DNA from 3 places in the Allobosea sp. AK1 genome. Region 2 is predicted to be linked to each of the others. Evidence: riboswitches for the same ligand, from Rfam matches in the RefSeq annotation. Region 2 holds a riboswitch; each other region holds the start of a gene.
What was found. A riboswitch is a leader RNA that binds a small molecule or an ion and turns the genes downstream of it on or off. The one in region 2 is predicted to bind cobalamin.

Region 1 (4,844 bases), 1.3 Mb from region 2:
CGGCTACGGCAAGCGGGTGCTGGCCCAGATCGTCGATGCGCCGGCAGCGGCTGCCGCGCACAAGGCGGGCGTTGGGGCGACGATCGAGATCACGCTCGGCGGCTCGATCGATCCCGCTCGCTTCCCGCCGATGCAGGTGAAAGCCAAGGTCAAGCTGCTCTCCGATGGCGAGGCCGCTCTGGAGACGATGAAGGCGCCGCTCAGCGCCGGGCCGACCGCCGTGCTGACCTGGGGCAATGTCACCGTCGTCGTGATGAGCCGCTCGGTCAGCCTGTTCGACCGCGCGATGTATTACGCGAACGGCATCGACCCGACCGATTTCGACCTGATCGTGGTGAAGTCGCCGCACACCGAGTTCCACATGTTCGACCAGTGGTGCGCGCGGAACTTCAATATCGACGCGCCCGGCGCGACCTCCGCAAATCTGAAGAGCCTGGGCCACACCGTCTGCGCCCGGCCGGTCTACCCGCTCGACGAGGGCGTCACCTTCGCGCCCCGCGCCACGATCTACGAGCTGTAAGGAGAAGACCCGTGCCCAGGATCGAGGCCGTCGATTTCTTCTATCTCGCCATGCCCGTCGTCACCGACGAGGCCGATGGCAGCCAGGATGCCTTGCTGGTCAGGGTCGTCGCCGGCGGCCATGTCGGCTGGGGCGAATGCGAGGCGGCGCCGCTGCCCTCCATCGCCGCCTTCATCTGCCCGATGTCGCATGGCGTCTGCCGGCCGGTCGCCGATTCCGTGCTCGGGCAGGCGCTGGAAAGCCCTGAAGACATCGCCCGTATCGCCGCCGCCGTCGCCTATAACTCGATGGACCTGCTGCAGGCGCCGCACACTTTCTCCGGCGTCGAGATGGCGCTCTGGGATATCCTCGGCAAGATGCGCTCCGAGCCGGTCTGGCGCCTGCTCGGCTATATGAAAAGCCATCCCAAGACGCCCTATGCCTCGGTGCTGTTCGGCGACACGGCGCAGGAAACCCTCGAACGCGCTCGCGATGCCCGCAGCCGCAACTTCCGCGCCGCCAAGTTCGGCTGGGGGCCGATCGGTCGCGGCAGCGTCGAGGCCGATGCCGAGCATTTCGTCGCGGCGCGCGAAGGGCTGGGGCAGGACGGCATCCTGCTCGTCGATACCGGCCAGATCTTCATCGAGGATGTCGAGCGCGCCGCCGCCCGCCTGCCCGCGATGGAGAAGGCCAACGTGCTCTGGTTCGAAGAGCCGTTCCACGCCAGCGCGCTCGAAGCCTATGGCGGTCTTGCCAAACGCAGTCCCAAGGTCCGGCTGGCCGGCGGGGAGGGCGCCCATAACGAGTCGATGGCCCGGCAGCTCATTGACTATGGCGGCATCGGCTATGTCCAGATCGATTGCGGGCGCATCGGCGGCATCGGCCCATCCAAGGCCGTGGCGGATTACGCGGTCGCCAAGGGCGTGACCTTCGTCAATCACACCTTCACCTCGCATCTGGCGCTCTCCGCCTCGCTCCAGCCCTATGCCGGTCTCGCTGCGCACGAGATCTGCGAGTATCCGGCCATGCCGAAGCCGCTCGCGACCGCGATCTCAGCCAATCACCTGGAGCGCGATACGAACGGGCAGGTCGCCGCGCCTGATACTCCCGGCCTCGGCATCGAGGTCGCGACGACCGCGCTGCGGGGCTACCTGCAGGAGGTCGAGATATCCGTCGGCGGCAACCGGCTCTACAGCACGCCGCGCCTCTGAAGCGATGTTCGCTTGACGGCGCGCCGCACCCTTATAGGGTGTGCGCCGATCGAGGTTCTCCGGGTTGCTCCCGGAGCTAAGAGGGAATTCGGTGAGGCACTTCCAGTGCCAAAGCCGAGGCTGCCCCCGCAACTGTAAGCGGCGAGCTCTCCGTCCATCGTCCACTGGCGCTTAAGGCGCCGGGAAGGCCGGGCGGAACCGGCATCGACCCGCGAGCCAGGAGACCTGCCCCGGTCGTCGAAGACGTCTTTCGGACGGGGTGTTCCGGAGCCTGTGTGTCGATGGTGGTTCTGCGCCGCTTGTCCGTCCCACATGCCCAAAGCTCCCCCGGCCGTCATCTCGGGGAGCGATGAAGTCCATGTTCATGAAGTCCACTGCACAGGCCGCTCAAGGCGGCTTGACGTTTGCCTGCCGCGCACTCTATCAGAAATGCAACATTGTTACATTTCGGATGGCCTCGATGCCGGCTGCGCGCCCGTTCAATTCCCTGCTCCGCCTGTCGGCCGCCGCGCTGTTCGGCGCTCTCGCCATCGGCACGGCCACTGCGGCGCCGACCAAGTACCCGCTGACGCTGGAGAACTGCCGCGAGACGATCACCTTCAACGCCGCGCCGAAGCGCGTCGTCGCGATCGGTCAGACCCAGACGGAAATCCTCTATGCGCTCGGTCTTGGCGATCGTGTCGTCGGCACCGCGGTCTGGTTCTCGCCGGTCGCCAAGCCCTATGAGGCGGTCAACGCCAAGGTGAAGCGCCTCGCCGATAACGATCCGAGCTTCGAGGCGGTGCTGGCGCAGGAGCCCGATCTCGTCACCGCGATGTTCGAATGGCATGTCGGGCCCAACGGCATCGTCGGCAAGCGCGACCAGTTCGCCAAGGTGAAGGTGCCCACATACGTCTCGCCGACCGATTGCGTCGGCAAGGACAATTCCGGTGCCGGCGACGGCGTTCGTACGCAGATGTTCACGATGGAGCTGGTCTATCGCAACATCCGCGAATTCGGCGCGATCTTCGATGTCGCCGACCGGGCCGAGACGCTCGTCGCTGAGCTCAAGGCCCGCGAGGACAAGGCGGTCGAGCAGGTCGCCAAGCTAAAGGCGCAGGAGGTGCCGGTCGTGGTCTGGTTCTCCAGCAAGGACATCAAGGGCGACGGCTTCATGGCCGGCAAGAACGGCGTGCCCGCCTATATCCTGTCCAAGCTCGGGGCCCGCAACATCATCTCGACCAATGAGGAATGGCCGCTGGTCGGCTGGGAGAGCATCGCTGCCGCCAACCCGGCCGTGATCGTCACCGTGAAGATGGACCGCCGCCGCTTCCCGGCCGACGATATCGAGAAGAAGCTGGAGTTCCTGAAGACCGACCCGGTCGCCAGCAAGCTCGACGCCGTCAGGAACAACCGCGTCGTCATCATGGATGTCGGGGCGACCCGCGCCGGGCTCGACACCATCGACGGCATCGAGACGCTCGCCAAGGCGATCGCCGGCTTCGGGCTTTCGCGTTGAGCCACGCCGCCCATGGGCCGAACTGGCCGGCGCGGATCGGCATCGCGCTGGCCTCGCTGCTGGCGCTGACCTTCTCGGTCGCGCTGGCGGTGACGATCGGCGAGATGCGCATCCCGCTGGACACGGCCCTGAAGGCGCTCGGCAACGGGCTGTTCGAGCTCGACTTCCCGGTCAGCGCGATCCAGCAGGGCGTGATCTTCGATTATCGCCTCAGCCGCGCCTTGATGGCAGGGCTCTGCGGCGGCGCGCTCGCCCTGTCCGGTGCGATCCTGCAGGCGCTGCTGCGCAATCCGCTGGCCGAGCCCTATATTCTCGGCATCTCCGCCGGTGCCTCGACCGGCGCCGTCGCGGTGCTGATCCTCGGCATCAGCATCGGCGGCACGGTGCTGTCGGTTTCGACCGGCGCCTTCATCGGCTCCTGCGCTGCGCTCGTGGTGGTCGCCATGCTGGCGGCGGGGGCGGGCGGGGCGAGCGACCGCGTCATCCTCGCCGGCGTCGCCACCTCGCAGCTGTTCAACGCAGCGACGGCGACGATCGTGACGACGCTCGCCAGTGCCGAACAGGCCCGCGGCGTGATGTTCTGGCTGCTCGGCAATTTCGGCGGCGTGCGCTGGCCCGATCTCTGGATGGCGGCGCCGGTCGCCTTCATCGGCTTCGGCATCTGCATGCTGCACGCCAAGGCGCTCGACGCCTTCGCCTTCGGCGTCGATGCGGCGGCCTCGCTCGGCGTCGCGGTGACGCGGGTGAAGGTCGTGCTCTTCGCCACGACGGCGGTGATGACGGCGGTGATGGTCTCGATCGTCGGGACGGTCGGCTTCGTCGGGCTGATCATCCCCCATGCCGCACGCTTCCTCGTCGGCTCCGGCCATGCCCGCCTGCTGCCGGCTTGCCTCGTCGTCGGCGCGATCTTCATGATCCTCGCCGACATCCTCTCGCGCGTGCTGATCCCGCAGCAGATCCTGCCGATCGGCGTGGTGACGGCCTTGTTCGGTGCGCCGGTCTTCGCCCTGATCCTTTACCGCGCCCGGAGGCCGGCATGACGCTCGCGACCCGCGAGGTCCGCTGGGGCGCCGGCGGCCGGATGATCGTCGATGGCGTGACGCTGGAAGCGGCGCCCGGCCGGGTGCTCGGCCTGATCGGTCCCAACGGCTCCGGCAAGTCGAGCCTGCTCCGATTGCTCTGCCGCCTGCGCAATGTCGCAAGCGGCGTCGTCACCCTCGACGGAAGCGACATCGCCGGCGTGCCGCGCCGCGAGCTTGCCCGCCGCCTCGCCTTCGTCGAGCAGCAGGCGACGACCGAGATCCAATTGTCGGTCTGCGACGTCGTCCGCCTCGGCCGCACGCCGCATCGCGCCGCGCTCGCCTTCTGGAGCGAGGCCGACGAGGCCGCCGTCAATGAGGCGCTGGCGCGGGTCGGGCTGACCGAGCGCCACGATCAGTTCTGGCACACGCTTTCAGGGGGAGAGCGCCAGCGCGTCCACATCGCCCGTGCGCTCGCGCAGGAACCGAGCGAGCTGATTCTGGACGAGCCGACCAACCATCTCGACATCCAGCACCAGCTCTCGATCCTGAGCCTCGTCCGCCGCCTCGGCATCACCTGCATCATGGCGCTGCACGACCTCAACCTCGCCGCCATG
Region 2 (4,844 bases):
GTCTGGGGCCTGTCGACCTCCTGGATGGACCTGGCGTTGATGTGCGGGCTTGGCCTCGTCGGCTATGTCGCGCGCGTCCATGATTTCCCGATCGCGCCGGCCCTGATCGGGCTGATCCTCGGCCCGCAGGCGGAAATCCAGCTCCGGCGTGCGCTCGCCGTCAGCCAGAACGACTGGAGCGTCCTGGTCGGCACGCCGATCGCGGCGACACTGCTTGCGGTCGCGGCGCTGGTGCTGATCGTACCGCCCGTGCTCGCGCGCCTGCGCCGACGCGCCAGTGCCGAAGAAGAGCCGGCGACCTCTGCGGGCCGAGCAGGTTAGCGCTTCGCTCCGGTCCGGCGCTTGCCTGGCTTGGTACCGACATTCGCGGCCAGCGCGGCTTGCAGCGCCATGCGGGCGGCACGGATATGGCGCCGCATCAGGATTTCCGCGAGCTCGCCGTCGCGATGGCTGATCGCCTCGGTGATCCGCATATGCTCGCGCCAGGCCTCGCGGCCGCGGCCCGGCACGGTCGAATGCAGGCGCCGGCACAGGCGCAGGCGCGGGTAGAACTGCTCGCAGAGCAGTTCGGCCAGGATCGGGTTGCCGCTGCCCTTCGCGATCCGGCGGTGGAAATCGGCCTCCGGCTCGTCCTGAAGATAGGCGCCCATCGGGTTGCGCTCGATACCGTCGCGATGCCCCCGGACCAGGGCATCGAGCGCCGCGATCTCGGTTTCGCTCATGCTCTCGGCCGCGAGGCGGGCGGCCATGCCCTCTGTCGCCTCGCGCACGTCGAGCAGGGCGAGGAACTCGGCGGCGCTCGGCTCGGCGACGCGCGCGCCCTGGTTGGCGACATAGGTGACGAGCCCGCGTTCCTGCAGCCGCCGGATGGCTTCGCGGACCGGTGCGCGGCTGACACCGAAGCGGCGGGCGATGGCCGGTTCGCTCAGTTTCTCGCCGGGCGCGATCTCCCCGGAAATGATGGCCGAGGAGAGATCGTCGTAGAGTTTTACGGTGACGCCCACGCTCGCGGGGGGCGGTGTCTCGGCCAGCATCGAGCGGGTGCCTATCTGCTTCTGATCCCGGCAGCATAGAGCATTTCCGTTTCCGATGGGTACCGGAGGTGCCGGCGAATTCGGTGTTTCTGAGTGGCCTTCATCGAAGGTTGCCATATTCGATCAACCCTGAATTCGGTTGATTGCATGACCTGTCTGCGCAGAATGCTCATGCGCCGCGGCTCCGATGTCCGGACCTTCGCGCGCCGCCTCGCTCGCGCCGAGGGTGGCTGGCGCGTTGTGGCGACGGAGGCCGGAAACCGATGGGCAAGGGCGACGACGATCTGAATGATTATGCCTCGCCGGCCTGCCTGCTGCATGAGGTCGATCCGGCCTATTCCGGGTTGACGCCGCCGTCGCGAAATGTCGGGGAGAACCTGCCCGAGCCGAGCCTGATGGAATGGCGGCGGTCCGAGCGAGCGCGCTTGATCGCAGCCCGCCTGGCGATGTCGGCGCGCACGCGAAACGCGCTTGCGCGTCGGATCGCCGGTCATCTCGACGCCCTGATCGGCGATCCCGCCGGCGTCCTCGTCAGCGGCTACTGGCCGTTCCGCGGCGAGCCGGACCTGCGCGACTGGTTCCGCGATCTGCGCGAGCGCCGCGGTCTGGCTGCCTTGCCGGTCGTAGTCGAGCGCGGCAAGCCCCTGCTGTTCCGGCTCTGGCGCAAGGGCGAGCGTCTGGAGCGCGGCGTCTGGAACATCCCCGGGCCGGCCGCGGGCGAACCGGTCTTCCCGCGGATCGTCATCGCGCCCCTGGTCGGCTTCGACGCGCAGGGCTACCGGCTGGGCTATGGCGGCGGCTTCTTCGACCGCACGCTTGCCGCCCTGCCGTCCGCCACGATCGCGGTCGGGGTCGGCTACGAGATGGCGGAGATGCCGACGATCCACCCGCATGGCTTCGACATCCCGATGCGCCATATCGTGACGGAAAACGGCATCAGGTCCCACGGCGGAAAGCGGGATCGAGAGCCTCCGTTTGACGCCGGCCCGATCTCCCCATAAGCCTGAGCGCGACGGTTCCCTCACGGGATCAAAAGGGAACGCGGTGCGGGTGGCGAGCCACCCCATGCCGCGGCTGCCCCCGCAACTGTAAGCGGCGAGCCTTTCGCCATACGCCACTGGGGCCTCGGACCTGGGAAGGCGGCGAAAGGCAACGACCCGCGAGCCAGGAGACCTGCCGTCAGCCGTGGTCACACGCGGACACGTTCGGCCGGGGTGCGCCGATCGCTGATTCGACCGTTCGCCGTCTATCGTACGGCTGATGGGAGATCGCGTTCGCGGTGACGTGCCACTGACGTCAACGCCCGAGGTCTCCATCGTGAACGTCTTCCTTCCGGCCGCCGGACGCGGCCGCCTGCTGCTCTCCGTGTCCTGTCTGACCATTGCCGGCGCTGCAGCCCCGGCTTTCGCCCAGAACGCTCCCGCCACGATGGCGCTCGACGAGATCGTCGTCAGCGCCACGGGAACGCCGACGCCTGCCCGCGAAGTCGCGAGCGCCGTCACCGTCATCACCGCCAGGAATATCGAACAGCAGCAGCGCCGCACCTTGCCGCAGGCACTCGCCGCCGTGCCCGGTCTCAACATCGTGCAGACCGGTGGGCCGGGCGGCCTGACCTCGGTTTTCATGCGCGGCACCAACTCGAACCACGTCAAGGTGCTGATCGACGGCATCGAGGCCAACGATCCTTCAGCCCCGAACCGCTCCTTCGATTTCGGCTCGATGCTGACCGAGGATATCGAGCGCATCGAGGTTTTGCGCGGTCCCCAGAGCGGCCTCTATGGCGCGAATGCGCTGGGCGGCGTGATCTCCGTGACCACGAAGCGCGGCGAGGGACCACCGAAGATGACGGCGCGCGTCGAAGGCGGGTCGCACGGCAGCTTCAACCAGTCCCTCGGCTTCAGCGGCGGCGATGCGCGCTTCAACTACGCCTTCAACGCCAGCCATTTCCGCGCCGACGGAACCGAGGTGACGCCGCCGAACCTCGTGCCACCCGGCCGCCGGATCAACCCGAACATCTTCGACAATTACAGTTATTCAGGACGCCTCGGCTTTGCGCTCACCGACACGCTGACGCTGAACTGGGTCGGTCGCTATCAGGACGGCCAGTTGCGCTATACCGGCGACACTGGCTTCCCGAGCAAGCCCTCGCCCTATCGCTCCCTGCAGAACTATGCGCAGGCCTTCACCCGTGGCGAGGTAGTCTGGGACCCGCTCGCCGGGCGCTTCGTCAACACCTTCGGCGTCTCCTATTCGCGCCAGGACAGGGGAACGCGGACGGCGTCCGCCACGACCGGCCTGCTCGGCCTGCCCAATCAGAGCCTCGGCGAGCGCACCAAGCTCGACTGGCGCGGCAATCTCGAGATCACCAAGGGCCACAACCTGATCATGGGCCTGCAATATGAGCGCGAGCGTCTGGACACGACGAACCTCATCGCCTCGAACGGCAACAAGGCCGCCTGGCTCGAATACCAGGGCAATATCGAGGATCGCTATTTCCTGGCGGCCAATATCCGCCGCGACCATGACGACAGCTATGGTGGCCATACGACGTACCGCATCGCGCCGGCCGTCATCATTCCCGGCACGGAAACCAAGCTGAAGGCGAGCTACGGCACCGGCTTCAAGGCGCCGACGCTGAGCGAGCTCTTCATCGATTACCGCCCCGGCTACAACTTCTTCGGCAATCCGAACCTGAAGCCGGAGGAAAGCCGCGGCTGGGATATCGGCTTCGAGCAGCCGCTCTTCGACAAGCGCCTGCAATTCGGCGCGACCTGGTTCCAGAATGACATCGACAACCTGATCGTCACCAATGTCACGCGCGATTCCTACGCCAATATCGGCAAGGCCAGAACGAAGGGCGTCGAGGCCTTCGCCGCGCTGGAAATCTCGCCCCAGTTCCGCATCCGCGCCGACTATACCTTCACCCTCGCCAGGGACGAGATCGCCCGGCAGGAACTGCTGCGTCGGCCGCGCCACAAGGCGAGCGCGACCGCGACCTGGACGCCAACCGACAGGCTCAGCCTCTCGGCGACGCTGATCCATATCGGCTCCTGGGTCGACGGCAATCGCGACTTCTCGGTCCCGCGCATGCGCGGGAAGGGGGCGACGCTGGTCAACCTCGCCGCTGAGTACAAGGCGACCGACAAGGTGACGGTGTTCGGGCGGGTCGATAACCTCTTCGACAAGCGCTGGGAGAATCCGGTCGGCTTCCTCGTGCCGGGCCTCAGCGTCTTCGGCGGTATCAAGGTGGCCATCGGCGGATGAACCGGCCTCTCGTCCTGCGTCGTCTATGCGGCGTGTGCCTCTCCATCGCGCTCTCGGGCGCGGTGGCATCGGCCGCATCTGCGGTCGAGCGCCCGGCCCGCATCGTCTCGCTCAACATGTGCACGGACGAGCTCGTCCTGCGCCTGGCCGATCCCGAGCGGATTGCTTCGGTGACATGGCTGTCGCAGGACCCGCGCAACGCCAACATGGCGGGCGCCGCCCGCCTGATACCGGCCAATCACGGGCTTGCCGAGGAAGTCTTGGGCTTTCACCCCGATCTCGTCGTCGCCGGCGCCTATACGACGCGCGCCACGGTTTCGCTGCTCGGGCGGGTCGGCGTCGGCGTCAGGGAATTCGGCGTTCCCCGCAATCTCGCGGAGATGAAGGCGCAGATCACCGAGATGGCCGATGTTCTCGGTGAGCCCGCCCGCGGGCAGGCCTTGCTCGCGGGGATCGAGCGGCGCTTGCAGGCCCTGGCCGCTCGGCGTGTCGAGCGGCCGTTGCGGGCGATCGTGCTGCGTCCCAGCGGCTTCACGGTCGGCCGCG
Region 3 (4,844 bases), 260 kb from region 2:
CAAGCGGAATGCCGCGCTCGCGGCAAGCCGCGCCGAGCTGCTCGATGCCGTAGCGCCAGTAATCGAGCCCGCCGAGGCAGCGCAGCAGCACGAAGCGGCATTGCGCAACCGTCTTCTCGATCAGGAAATCGACCGAGAGGGGATGCTTCAGGCGTCGGAGCGGCGCGAGCCGCACCGACAGGTTGCTGTCACCTGCCGCCACCGCCAGCGCCGAGAGGTCGCTGTCGGTGAAGGACAGAACGAGCACATCTCCCGGTGGCAGGGCGAGATCGACGGCGTCCGCGCCGTCGTCGAGCCTGATCTCGCTGGTCGGGAGGAGGTGCATCGGCCGATGTTACGCCCCCGCGAGAGCCGCTTCCACGGCCTTGAGATCGAAGCCCTTGAGCCCGATAACGGTGAGGCGGCCGTCGCGCGGCTCGCTCGCACCCCAGGCCCGGTCGAAATGATGACCGACGCGGCGGCCGACGCCCTGCACGACGAGGCGCATCGGCTTGCCCGGTACGGCTGTGAAGCCCTTGAGCCGCAGCACGCCCTCGGCCTCGGCGGCCTTGGCAACGCGCGCTGTGAGGTCTTCCGGGGTGAGCCCGGCCGGCAGCGGCAGGGCGACTGAGTCGAAATCGTCATGGTCGTGGTCGTGCTCGCCCTCGCCGTGATGCGAGGGGCGGGCGGCGAGATCGCTCTCGGCAGCCGCGCCGAGGCCGACGATCAGCGTCGGCTCGACCTTGCCATGGGCGGTCTCGACGATCTTGATCGCCTTGGGCAGGTGTTCGGCGATCTCGGCCTTGACCCGCGCCCGGCGGGCCTCGTCGACGAGGTCGCTCTTGTTGAGCAGGATGAGGTCGGCGCAGAGGATCTGGTCCTCGAACACCTCCTCCAGCGGGTTGTCGTGCTCGACCGAGGCGTCGGCAGCCTTCTGCGCCGCGAGTGCCTCCGGATCATCGGCGAACTGGCCCTCGGCCACGGCCGGGCCATCGACCACGGCGATGACGCCGTCGACCGTGACGCGCGAGCGGATCGCCGGCCAGTTGAAGGCCTGCACCAGCGGCTTCGGCAAAGCGAGGCCCGAGGTCTCGATCAGGATATGCTCGGGCGGGTTGGGCCGGTTCAGCAGCTTCTCAAGCGCCGGCACGAAATCGTCGGCGACGGTGCAGCAGATGCAGCCGTTCGGCAATTCGACCACGTCCTCGTCGCTGCAGCCGGCGATGCCGCAGCCCTTGAGGAATTCGCCGTCGAAGCCGAGATCGCCGAATTCGTTGACGAGCACGGCGAGCTTCTTGCCCTGCGCATTCTCGAGGAGATGGCGCACCAGCGTCGTCTTACCGGCGCCGAGGAAGCCGGTGATGATGGTGCAAGGCGTCTTGCCGAGATTGGCGGTCTGCGGAGCGTTCATGATGTCATCCTTGCTGGCGCGCCGGCAGAGGCGGCACGCGTGCGACCACGCCCTTGCGGAAGGACTGCGGCCGCTCTTTCCAGGGAACGATGCCGTTGGCGCTGGCGGCATAGGCCTCCGCCGCGCCGACGATCTCGTCGAGATGGGTGTCGGTGTCGAGATCGCCGATCAGATAGGTCCATTTGCCGTCGGCGCTGAGCGCGATGGTGCAGGGCCGCTTGCAGACGCAGAGGCACTCGACGGGCAGCACGGGGATCGTGCTGCCCTTGGCTTTGAGCTGTGCGGCGAGGCGCTCGGCCAGTGCCAGACCCGGCTGGTCGTAACCCTCCGGGAGATCGGCGCGGGCACGGCGGCAGGCCGTGCAGACATGAATGGTGAGGTCGCCCTCGGACATGGCTTGCTTTCAGGCTTCGGCGGCCCGGCGGGTCGCCCGTGGCCAGAGCACGCCGACCATGAAGGCGGTGACGAGCCAGAGCGCGGCCTGGATGCCGAGCGAGAGCGCCGCGAAATGGGCGGCGACCTCGGCCGGAACCTTGCTCTCCGGCGCGGCCGGATGCGGCGCACCGACGACATGCGGGAGCAGGATCAGGACGATCGCCACGAGCTTCAGCCAGGGCTGATCGAAGCGCAGGAACAGGAACAGCCCGACCCCGGTGGCGATGGCGGTCCAGAGCCACCAGAGCTGGCGTTGCTCCAGCGCGGCCGAGGCTGCCCCCGGCAACTCCGGCGCGAGCCCCATCGCCGGCGCGAGCCCCAACGCCAGGAAGCCACAGGCCCCCCAGACGAGGGCGCTGCGCTGGTCGATCCTGTCGCCCGCCGCGATCATGCCCGCGAGCAACAGCGCCGCGAAGCCGATCGCGGTCGCGATCGTCACCGCGCCGGTGAAGAGGGTGCGCTGGAAGCCGTCTTGCGGCTTCCATTCGGCATGGTCGTGGCCGGGGGCGTCGCCGGCCGGGCCATGCGCGAGGATGAGTTTCGCCTCGCCGTCGAACGCGGCGAGCGTCGGCGCTTTCAGCGCCAGCGCCGCCTCATAGGTCTCGGCCTTGAGGATCAGCGGGGTGGTGGTGACATGCTGCAAGGCGGCGACGATCAAGCCAGCCAGAAGCCCGGCCAGAATGCTGACCGTGAGAACACGCGTGATCATGGATGCTTTCCCTCAGTGGCAGGGAAAGGCGAGGCCGTGACGGGTGTCGTGCGCGGCGTTGTGGACATTGGTCGAGGCCGCGAAGCCGGTCGTGTAGATCAGCGCGACGCCGATCACGAGCGCGGCTGCGACCGCCTTGACGCGTTCCGAAACGCTGAGTGTGGGGGTGGAAACCGAAACGGTGTTCATATGCGTTCTCCGTGGCCGCCCCGCCGGCAGCCGGTTGGATCTCTGCGGGTTGACGGCAGGTCTCCTGGCTCACGGACTTCGCGTCCCTTGCCGCCTTCCCGGAGCGAGCGCTCCAGTGGCCGATGGCGAAGGACATCCGCTTACAGTTGCGGGGGCAGCCGCGGTCTCGCACCGCGTTCCCTTTTCACCTCCTCGCGGAGGCACCGTCAGCGACGATCATTAGCCTTCGCCGTGCCGCTGTGCAATGCAGGATGGTCTTTTGAACCCTGCTTCCACGATGCCGAACGAAATTTCCCACCTCACCCTCGTCCTCGGCGGTGCCCGCTCCGGCAAGAGCCGCCATGCCGAGGCGCTGATCGAGGCTTGTCCAGCGCCCTGGAGCTATATCGCCACCGCCCAGGCTTATGACGACGAGATGCGCGCGCGCATCGCCGAGCATCGCGCCCGCCGCTCGGCCGGCTGGCAGACGGTCGATGCGCCGCTCGACCTAGCCGAGGCGATCGCCGCCCAGCCGGCGGGCCGGCCGGTTCTGGTCGATTGCCTGACACTCTGGCTGACCAACCTCATCCTTGCGGAGCGCGACACGGCCGCTGCGCGCGAAGTTCTGATCGCCGCTTGCGAGCACGTTTCCGCCCCGCTCGTCCTGGTCGGCAACGAGGTCGGGCTCGGCATCGTGCCGGAGAACGCGCTCGCCCGCCGCTTTCGCGACGAGGCCGGGCGCCTGCATCAGGCGCTTGCGGCGCGTGCGGCCAGCGTGGTCTTCATGGTGGCCGGATTGCCGATGCGCGTGAAATGATGCGGATTAGATAATGACCAACACCGAAGACGCCGCCCGCCACAAGGCGAAGATGGAGAAGCGCAAGGCGGTACAGGACGCCGAGGTCGCCTCCAAGACGCTCGAGAAGGGGCTGCTGATCGTCAATACCGGCCCCGGCAAGGGCAAGTCGACGGCGGCTTTCGGACTGATCCTGCGGGCGCTCGGCCATGGCTGGCGGATCGGCGTGGTGCAGTTCATCAAGGGCGCCTGGTCGACCGGCGAGCGCAAGGCGCTCGAAGCCTTCGGCGATCAGGTGAGCTGGCACAGCATGGGCGAGGGCTTCACCTGGGAGACGCAGGACAAGGCTCGTGACATCGCCGCCGCCGAACGCGCCTTCGCCAAGGCGAAGGGGTTGATGGCCGATCCCGGGATCAGGCTGCTGGTGCTGGACGAGCTGAACATCGCCCTGCGCTACGACTATCTGCCGCTGGCCGAGGTCGTGACGACGCTGGCGGCGCGCCGGCCGGACCTGCACATCGTCGTCACCGGCCGCAACGCCAAGCCGGAGCTGATCGAGGTAGCCGATCTCGTCACCGAGATGACGCTTGTGAAGCATCATTTTGCTGCCGGCGTGAAGGCGCAGGAAGGCATCGAGTTCTAAAAGCGATATCTCACTGGCTGCCGGCTCTCCGCAACGGAACGAACGCGAGCGGTTCTCATGCGTTCTTGCCCTCGATCATCGTTTTCGGGGGTGGGCCATGAGTGGTTTTCTGTGGGGAGAGCTGGATCTCCTGCTCAGGCTGCTGGCAGGGATGGCTGCCGGCATCGTCGTCGGCTGGGAGCGGACCAACAAGCAGCGGGCGGCAGGAATCCGCACCTTCGGTCTGGTCGGATTGGGCACGGCCGCTGCCGTGACGATCTTCAGCGAACCGCATGAGGCGGATGCCGCCAGCCGCGTCGTCCAAGGGCTGCTCACCGGAATCGGTTTCCTGGGTGCGGGCGTCATCGTCCTGCGCCGGGGCCATTCGACGCCGACGGGCCTGACTACGGCCGCAGCGATATGGGTCACCGCCGCGCTCGGTTGCGCCGCCGGGCTCGGCGATCATGCCATCGTGGCGTCGGCAACGCTGCTCGCGCTCGTCCTGCTCGCCATCGATCATTCGGTCGAGCGCTTGGCCGGTCGTGGCGGGGCGGGCGAACACCGCAGCGCGCCGCCCTCCTGACCGCTTGGGCCGGCTCGATTCCGGTATCGAGGTCCGCAGAGCAACCCGGACGTCGGGTTGCTCTGCGCTGCGTTGATCTCCCAATGGCCGCCCCTTGACGACGGCAAGCCATAGTTTCAAATTGAATCCGAATTCAAATTC

Region 1: linked by a shared signal. The riboswitch ahead of FHT98_RS20965 (ABC transporter substrate-binding protein) and the one ahead of FHT98_RS14905 (TonB-dependent receptor plug domain-containing protein) in region 2 are both predicted to bind cobalamin.
Region 3: linked by a shared signal. The riboswitch ahead of FHT98_RS16105 (CbtB domain-containing protein) and the one ahead of FHT98_RS14905 (TonB-dependent receptor plug domain-containing protein) in region 2 are both predicted to bind cobalamin.

Annotation. Positions count from the first base shown of each region.
Region 1 is NZ_VFMG01000001.1:4,354,597-4,359,440, forward strand. Features, by position in the region: gene FHT98_RS20955 (M81 family metallopeptidase) at 1-520, shown strand, start outside; gene FHT98_RS20960 (mandelate racemase/muconate lactonizing enzyme family protein) at 532-1,710, shown strand; cobalamin riboswitch at 1,746-1,957, shown strand; gene FHT98_RS20965 (ABC transporter substrate-binding protein) at 2,171-3,208, shown strand; gene FHT98_RS20970 (FecCD family ABC transporter permease) at 3,205-4,248, shown strand; gene FHT98_RS20975 (ABC transporter ATP-binding protein) at 4,245-4,844, shown strand, end outside.
Region 2 is NZ_VFMG01000001.1:3,026,784-3,031,627, forward strand. Features, by position in the region: gene FHT98_RS14890 (tripartite tricarboxylate transporter permease) at 1-321, shown strand, start outside; gene FHT98_RS14895 (GntR family transcriptional regulator) at 318-1,034, opposite strand; gene FHT98_RS14900 (5-formyltetrahydrofolate cyclo-ligase) at 1,298-2,035, shown strand; cobalamin riboswitch at 2,031-2,229, shown strand; gene FHT98_RS14905 (TonB-dependent receptor plug domain-containing protein) at 2,352-4,298, shown strand; gene FHT98_RS14910 (ABC transporter substrate-binding protein) at 4,295-4,844, shown strand, end outside.
Region 3 is NZ_VFMG01000001.1:3,291,451-3,296,294, forward strand. Features, by position in the region: gene cobN (cobaltochelatase subunit CobN) at 1-325, opposite strand, end outside; gene cobW (cobalamin biosynthesis protein CobW) at 335-1,390, opposite strand; gene FHT98_RS16095 (DUF1636 family protein) at 1,395-1,784, opposite strand; gene FHT98_RS16100 (CbtA family protein) at 1,794-2,534, opposite strand; gene FHT98_RS16105 (CbtB domain-containing protein) at 2,547-2,723, opposite strand; cobalamin riboswitch at 2,761-2,945, opposite strand; gene cobU (bifunctional adenosylcobinamide kinase/adenosylcobinamide-phosphate guanylyltransferase) at 3,001-3,519, shown strand; gene cobO (cob(I)yrinic acid a,c-diamide adenosyltransferase) at 3,533-4,141, shown strand; gene FHT98_RS16120 (MgtC/SapB family protein) at 4,239-4,703, shown strand.